Regions from separate parts of the Hansschlegelia sp. genome, predicted to be linked through region 1. Evidence: predicted binding sites of a transcription regulator. Region 1 holds the regulator's gene; each other region holds the start of a gene.
What was found. The regulator LexA, encoded in region 1, represses DNA repair genes until DNA is damaged. The targets are predictions, from matches to a motif close to TGTTCNNNNTGTGTTCNG.
Positions count from the first base shown of each region.

Region 1 (2,260 bases):
CACTGCTGCCCGAGGGCCGGCGGCTCGGGGCGCGCGATCTCGCGCTCGCCGCGGCGCTCGGCCACGCCTCGGTCCCCGTCGCGCGGCGGCCGCGCGTGGCGATTCTGGCCACTGGCGACGAACTCGCCCTACCCGGCGCAGAGACTGGCCCGGACCAGATCTTCGCATCGAACGGCTTTGCGATCGCGGCCGCCGTGACCGGCGAAGGCGGCCTGCCGCTCGATCTCGGCGTCGCGCCGGACGATCCAGCGGCGATCCGCGCCGCCATCGAGCGCGCCATCGACGAGAGGGCCGATGTCCTCGTCACGCTCGGCGGCGCTTCCGTGGGCGACCACGACCTCGTCCGGCCGGCGCTGGAGGCCTGCGGCGTCGCGCTCGACTTCTGGAAGATCGCGATGCGGCCCGGCAAGCCGATGATGGCCGGGCGGCGGGGCGAGATGCTGGCGCTTGGCCTTCCCGGCAATCCCGTCTCGGCCATCGTCTGCGCCGTGCTGTTCTTGATGCCCGCGCTTCGGCGTCTCTCGGGGCGCGCCGACATCGAGCCGCAGATCATCCCGGGGCGGCTTGGCCGGGACATGCCGGCCAACGACCATCGCGAAGACTATCTGCGGGCCGCCCTGACCTTCGATCCGGATGGAGTCGCCGTCGCGACTGGCTTCCCGCGGCAGGATTCGTCCATGCTGCGGCGGCTCACCGAAGCCGAATGCCTGCTCGTTCGCCCGGCCGGCGCGGCCGCTGCCCGGGCGGGCGATCCCTGCATGATTCTGCCTCTGCCGCATCCGCTCTGAAGCCGAAGCGCAGGAGCGGATTCCCGACGTCCGCCCCGGCATGAACCGAACGTTAACTGTTGCAGAACACATCTAGAACAGGTAGATTTCTGTTCATGATTTGTTTTGCACCGTCGCGGACCCGCCCATGTTGACCCGCAAGCAGTACGAGCTTCTGCGCTTCATTCATGAGCGGCTGAAGGAGGCCGGCGTGCCGCCCTCCTTCGAGGAGATGAAGGAGGCGCTCGACCTCAAGTCGAAGTCGGGCATTCATCGGCTCATCATGGCTCTCGAGGAGCGCGGCTTCATCCGGCGCCTGCCGAACCGGGCGCGCGCGCTCGAAGTGCTGAAGCTGCCAGAGGCCGCGGCCCCCTCGGTCACGCGGCCGACCCCCCGGTTCTCGCCGAGCGTGATCGAAGGCAATCTCGGGCGGCTCAAGCCCGCTTCTTCGAACGACGACGACGGCGAAGATCGGCGCTCGGCCGTGCATGTGCCGGTGATGGGCCGGATCGCCGCCGGCGTGCCGATCTCGGCGATCCAGACCAGGAGCCACACGATCGCGGTGTCTCCGGACCTGCTGTCGACCGGCGAGCACTTCGCTCTCGAGGTGCGCGGCGATTCGATGATCGAGGCCGGCATTCTGGATGGCGACCTCGTCCTCATCCGCCGTCAGGACACCGCCGACACGGGCGACATCGTGGTCGCGCTGGTGGACGAGGAAGAGGCCACTTTGAAGCGGCTGCGGAAGCGCGGCGCCTCGATCGCGCTTGAAGCCGCAAACCCCGCCTATGAAACGCGGATCTTCGGCCCCGACCGCGTCGCCATCCAGGGACGGCTCGTCGGGCTGATCCGCCGCTACTGATCGTCCGGAGAGGTCTCGTCTTCCTCCTCCGCCTCGGCGGAACCGGTGGGGTCGACCGGCGGAGGCCTGAGGTCCTTGACGGGCGCCGTCGGGGCGAACGCCAGACGCGCAGCGGCGGCCGGAGGCGGCGTCGGGGGCTGGCGCGTCCATGGCCTTGAGCCCGCGGGGTCGAGGGCGGCGACGCCCGAAAAGCCATCGCCGGAGCGCGTGAGGCTCAGCGCGCCGGTCGCTGCGAGGATTCTTCGGTCAACCACCGCCGCCGTCTCCGCGCAGGCCGCCGGCGCGTCAAGGCGCGTGACGACAAGCGCCGCCCGCCGGCAGTCCTCCTCCAGTCCCCTCGGGTCCCACGACAGCGCGACGACGCCACCGCCCGCGAGGGGCGCGGTGCAGCCATAGGCGTCGCACCGCACGTCGCGTGCGGCGTCCCGCGTCGGCGCAGGCGAGCCGTCGGCCGCAAACCAGACCTTGGCGGCGAACCGGCCCGGGCTGGCGCCGAGCAGCGCGAGCCGGCCATCCGGCGCCCGCGCCGCAAGCGCCCGACCCGATGCGTCGATCACGACGTCCGGCCGCGCCGGAAACGCCGCAAGCGCGAGCGCCGCCCCGAGAATCGGGAGCCCGCCCCAGCGCAGCG
Region 1 is NZ_DATLJK010000004.1:51,311-53,570, reverse strand. Features, by position in the region: gene glp (gephyrin-like molybdotransferase Glp) at 1-788, shown strand, start outside; gene lexA (transcriptional repressor LexA) at 916-1,629, shown strand; gene VM780_RS01660 (ComEC/Rec2 family competence protein) at 1,623-2,260, opposite strand, start outside.

Region 2 (2,260 bases), on a different contig from region 1:
ATCCCGGGAGGTTTTCAGAAGAGATCGCGCGCGTCGGCGAGCAGCGGCGCGCGCAGGTCCTTGTCGGAGAGCCGCGCCTCGGCCGGCGCGACCGGCCATTCGATGCCGAGCGCCGGGTCCGCCCAGAAAATCGCGCGCTCGCGCTCCGGCGCATAATAGCTCGTGACAGCGTAAAGCACCTCGGTCTCCGGCTCGAGGGTGCAAAAACCATGCGCGAAGCCCGGCGGAATGTGCAGCTCCGCGCCCGAGGCGGCGGTGAGCGTCACCGCGACATGCCGTCCGAAGGTCGGCGAGTTCCGCCTCAGATCGACCGCCACGTCGAACACCGCGCCGCGCAGGACGCAGACGAGCTTGCCCTGCGCTGCGGGCGCGAGCTGGTAATGCAGGCCCCGCACGGTCCCAGCGGCCGCGGAGCGCGACCGGTTGGTCTGCACGAAGTCGACGAGAAGCCCTTCCGCCTCGAAGGCCGAGCGCCGGAAACTCTCGAAGAAGCTGCCGCGCGCGTCCGGAACGAGACGCGGGCGTATTTCGACCACGCCGTCTATCGCGTGCCGGACGAATTCCATCGGCCTCTCCGTCAGGGGCTTCGACCCGCTAAGCCGGAACGGCCGAAGAAGCAATCGGGCCCAGCGCAGGTTCGGCCGCCGGGCCGCCGATGGGTAGTGTCTCGGTTTGAGTTTTAATGCCGCTTGATCGTCATAGTGGTTCATTCTCTACGCCGTAGCGCCCCGCTCGCCTCACGGCTGAGAGCTTGACCGGGAACCTTGCGACCTCGCCGTCATCGTCCTCAGTGATCGAGACGACGCGGACAGGGGGCGGCTCGCGGCGAGCTCCGGGCCTCCGCGCACGCGGCCTGAGACTCGGTCGCCTTCAACATGGGCGGGGCTGATAGCCCCGGTTCAAAGCTCGCGGCGTAGCTCGGCAAGGCTGCGGCTCCCAAGGGAGGAGCTCGGCGTGGCGGGAGTACTACCGCGCGTCCCGCCAGTCGCCAGAGAGACACGTCCTCTCTCTCGCCGATCGGCAACCGTACCAAAGATTTCCAAGTGGCCAAATCGCCTGAGTCCCTAGCCAATTCCAGCGCCCGAAATTCAAACTAGACACCACCTGCCGAGGGGCCGGTTGACTCCCTTCCTGAGAGGATTCCATAAGAACAAAACAGGAACTTTCATGTGGCGGAGCGGCATGGGCGCGGCGGAGGAGACGCTGGGCGCGCTGCGGAGCGCGCTCGCCCGGATCGAGGCCGAAGCCGGACGGCCGCCGGGAAGCGGAGGCCGTGTCGCGCTCGGGGTCGGGCCGGTGGACGAGGTTCTCGGCGGGGGGCTGAGGCGCGGCGCGCTGCATGTGGTGACGGCGGCGTCGGCCGCCGCGGCGGCGGCCGCGAGCGGGTTCGCCGCCGGGCTTGCGGCGCTGGCGATCGGCGAGGGGAGGGCGGTGTTATGGATCCGGCAGGACATGGCGGGGCGCGAGAGCGGCGAACCCTGGCCGCCCGGCCTTGCGGAGCTCGGCCTCGACCCGGCCCGCATCGTGCTGCTCCGGGCGCCGGACGCGGGCGCCGCGCTCAAGGCGGCGGAAGCGGGGCTCGGCTGCCGCGCCTTGGCCGCCGCCTTGATCGAGCCTTACGGGGCCTTCAGCCGGTTCGACCTTGTGGCGGGCCGCAGGCTCGCGCTTGCCGCCGGCCGGTCCGGGGTCATGGCGCTGCTGCTGCGGACCGACAGCTCCGGCTCCGCGCCGGCCGGGCTTTCGGCCGCCGAAACGCGCTGGCGGGTGGCGCCGCTCGCCGCCCCGGCACTCGAGGATTGGGGGCGTCCTTGCGCCACGGTGGAGCTTGTCCGCAACCGGCTCGGCGCGCTCGGCCGCTGGCCGCTGGAATGGGCGGCCGATGACGGCCGCTTCCGCCTCCTCAAGCCCGACGCCGCTTTGGCGGATGACGCCGGCCGTCGATCCGTCGGCGCGGGGCCGGCGCATCCTGGCGCTCGCCCTGCCGACCTTGTCGATCGACCGGGTACGGCGGCGGGAGGCGCTTTCCGGCGGCGCGCCGGATGAGCGCCCGCTGGCGATCGTCGAACGCGCGGGCGGATTGCTGCGCCTCGTCGCGGTCGACGCCCGGGCCGCCGCATCCGGCTGCGTCGCCGGGACGGCGCTCACCCAGGCGCGCTCCGTCTGCCCCGAACTGCGCGTCGAACCCGCCGATCCGCGGGAGGACGCCGCCCTGCTCGGCGCCGTCGCGGACTGGTGCGACCGCTACACGCCGCTCGTCGCG
Region 2 is NZ_DATLJK010000013.1:185,116-187,375, forward strand. Features, by position in the region: gene rfbC (dTDP-4-dehydrorhamnose 3,5-epimerase) at 15-566, opposite strand; gene VM780_RS09205 (DNA repair protein) at 1,168-2,043, shown strand; gene VM780_RS09210 (DNA polymerase Y family protein) at 1,925-2,260, shown strand, end outside.
Region 2: the regulator LexA is predicted to act here: its motif matches at 1,147-1,164, upstream of VM780_RS09205 (DNA repair protein).

Region 3 (2,260 bases), on a different contig from region 1:
CCTCGCCATGGATCGGCGATACAGGCGCGCGCCTCCGGCTCGTCGACGGCGGCCCGGGAGACGGGGCTCGTCTGGCGGCGGTGCAGATCACGCTTGATCCGGGCTGGAAAACCTACTGGCGCCAGCCCGGGGCGAGCGGCGTTCCCCCGAGGTTCGACTTTTCCGGGTCGGATAATCTGGAGTCCGCCTCGATCTCCTATCCGGCTCCCGAACGGAACACGGACGAGGACGGGGTGACGAATGTCTACCATGGCGCCGTGACGCTGCCGGTCCGTATCGTGCCTCGAGACCCGGCTGCGCCGGTGACGCTTCGCCTGGTGGCGGATTACGGCGTCTGCGAACGGATCTGCGTGCCGACGCATGCCGAGGCGCAGCTCGAGCTCGCCCCGGATGGCGCCAAGCCGGGGCCAGCGCTTGAGGAAGTTCGGGCGGCCGCCGCCGAACTTCCCGTTTTGGAGCCGCTCGGCGCGAAGGCGTCGGTCGCGATCGCCTCCGTCACCCAGATCCCTGAGGCCGATGCGCCGGCGCTGCGGATAGAGGTCGCCGCTCCTGAAGGCGGCGGCGCGCCGCAGCTGTTCGCCGAAACTGGCGACGGCGCGTATGTCGCGGCGCCCGAGTTGATAGAGAAGCCAGCCTCGGGGCGCGCGGCGTTCCGAATCCCTCTGGACGAGCCGGATCCGCCCGCAACGGGCCTTCGTCTTACGCTCGTGGCCGCCGGCAAGGCGATCGAGACGCGCGTGCCCCTCGACGCCATAAAGCCGAGGTCCTAAGTCTCGCGAACTTCTTGGAGGCCGCGACGGCGGCTTCGCGATCCTCAGGAGACGGCCATGACGATCAAAGTCGGCGATAGGCTGCCGAACACCACCTTCCGCCGCCTCGGGCCGAACGGCCCCGAAACCGTCATGGCGGACGAAATTTTCGGCGGGAAAAAAGCCGTGCTGTTCGCAGTTCCGGGCGCTTTCACGCCGACCTGCCACAAGAACCACCTGCCGGGTTACCTCAACAACATGGACGCGCTTGCGGCCAAGGGCGTCGAGGTCGTCGCAGTGACCGCAGTCAACGACCCGTTCGTGATGGACGCCTGGGCGAACGCAACCGGCGCCAAGGGCAAGATCGAGTTCCTGTCAGATGGCAGCGCGGATTTCGCCAAGGCGATCGGCCTGGAGCTCGACGCCTCCGCCGGCGGGCTCGGCATCCGGTCGAAGCGCTACGCGATGGTGCTCGACGACATGACGGTCACGCAGCTCGCGGTCGAGGACCAGCCGGGCAAAGCCGATCTTTCGAGCGCGGAGCGCCTGCTGGAGGCTCTCTGACGGTTTGGCGGTACGCGAACGGCGCTTGCGTACCGCCATACCCCTTGATGTGAACAAAAAGGGTACATAGAACAGGAGGCCGTCGCTGGAGGACCTGCTGTTTTGGACATCGCCCGCAAGCTCGCGATCCTGGCCGACGCGGCCAAATACGACGCCTCATGCGCCTCCAGCGGAACAGACAAGCGCAGCTCGGCAGGCGGCAAAGGCGCGGGTCCACAGGGGCTCGGCTCGACGGAAGGCGCTGGCATCTGCCACTCCTACGCCCCTGACGGTCGCTGCATCTCGCTGCTGAAAATTCTGCTGACGAACGCCTGCGCGTTCGATTGCCTCTATTGTGTCAACCGCTCTTCCAGCAACGTGCCGCGGGCGCGGTTCACGGTGGCCGAGGTGGTCAAGCTGACCCTCGATTTCTACCGGCGGAACTACATCGAGGGCCTGTTCCTCTCCTCCGGCATCGTGAGAAGCCCCGACTATACGATGGAGCAGGTCGTCCGCATCGCCCGCACGCTTCGGCTGGAGCACGGCTTCAAGGGCTACATCCATCTCAAGACGATCCCGGACGCATCTCCGGAGCTGCTCGCTGAGGCCGGGCTTTACGCCGATCGGCTGTCGATCAATGTCGAACTGCCGACGGAGACCGCGCTGAAGCAGCTCGCGCCCGAAAAGGACATCCGGGCGGTGCGCCGCACGATGGCCGGACTTCGCGGCCGGATCGAAGAGGCGAAGGCCGAGCGGCGCGCGCCCCGGTTCGCGCCCGCCGGCCAGAGCACGCAGATGATCATCGGGGCGGACGCGTCCGACGATCGAGCGATCCTCGGAACCTCCGCAAGCCTCTACGGCTCCTACCGGCTGAAGCGCGTGTACTATTCGGCCTTCAGTCCGATCCCGGACGCGAGCGCCACCCTGCCGCTGCAGGCGCCGCCGCTCGTCCGGGAGCACCGGCTCTA
Region 3 is NZ_DATLJK010000013.1:176,259-178,518, reverse strand. Features, by position in the region: gene VM780_RS09160 (protein-disulfide reductase DsbD domain-containing protein) at 1-770, shown strand, start outside; gene VM780_RS09155 (peroxiredoxin) at 828-1,313, shown strand; gene VM780_RS09150 (putative DNA modification/repair radical SAM protein) at 1,416-2,260, shown strand, end outside.
Region 3: the regulator LexA is predicted to act here: its motif matches at 1,363-1,380, upstream of VM780_RS09150 (putative DNA modification/repair radical SAM protein).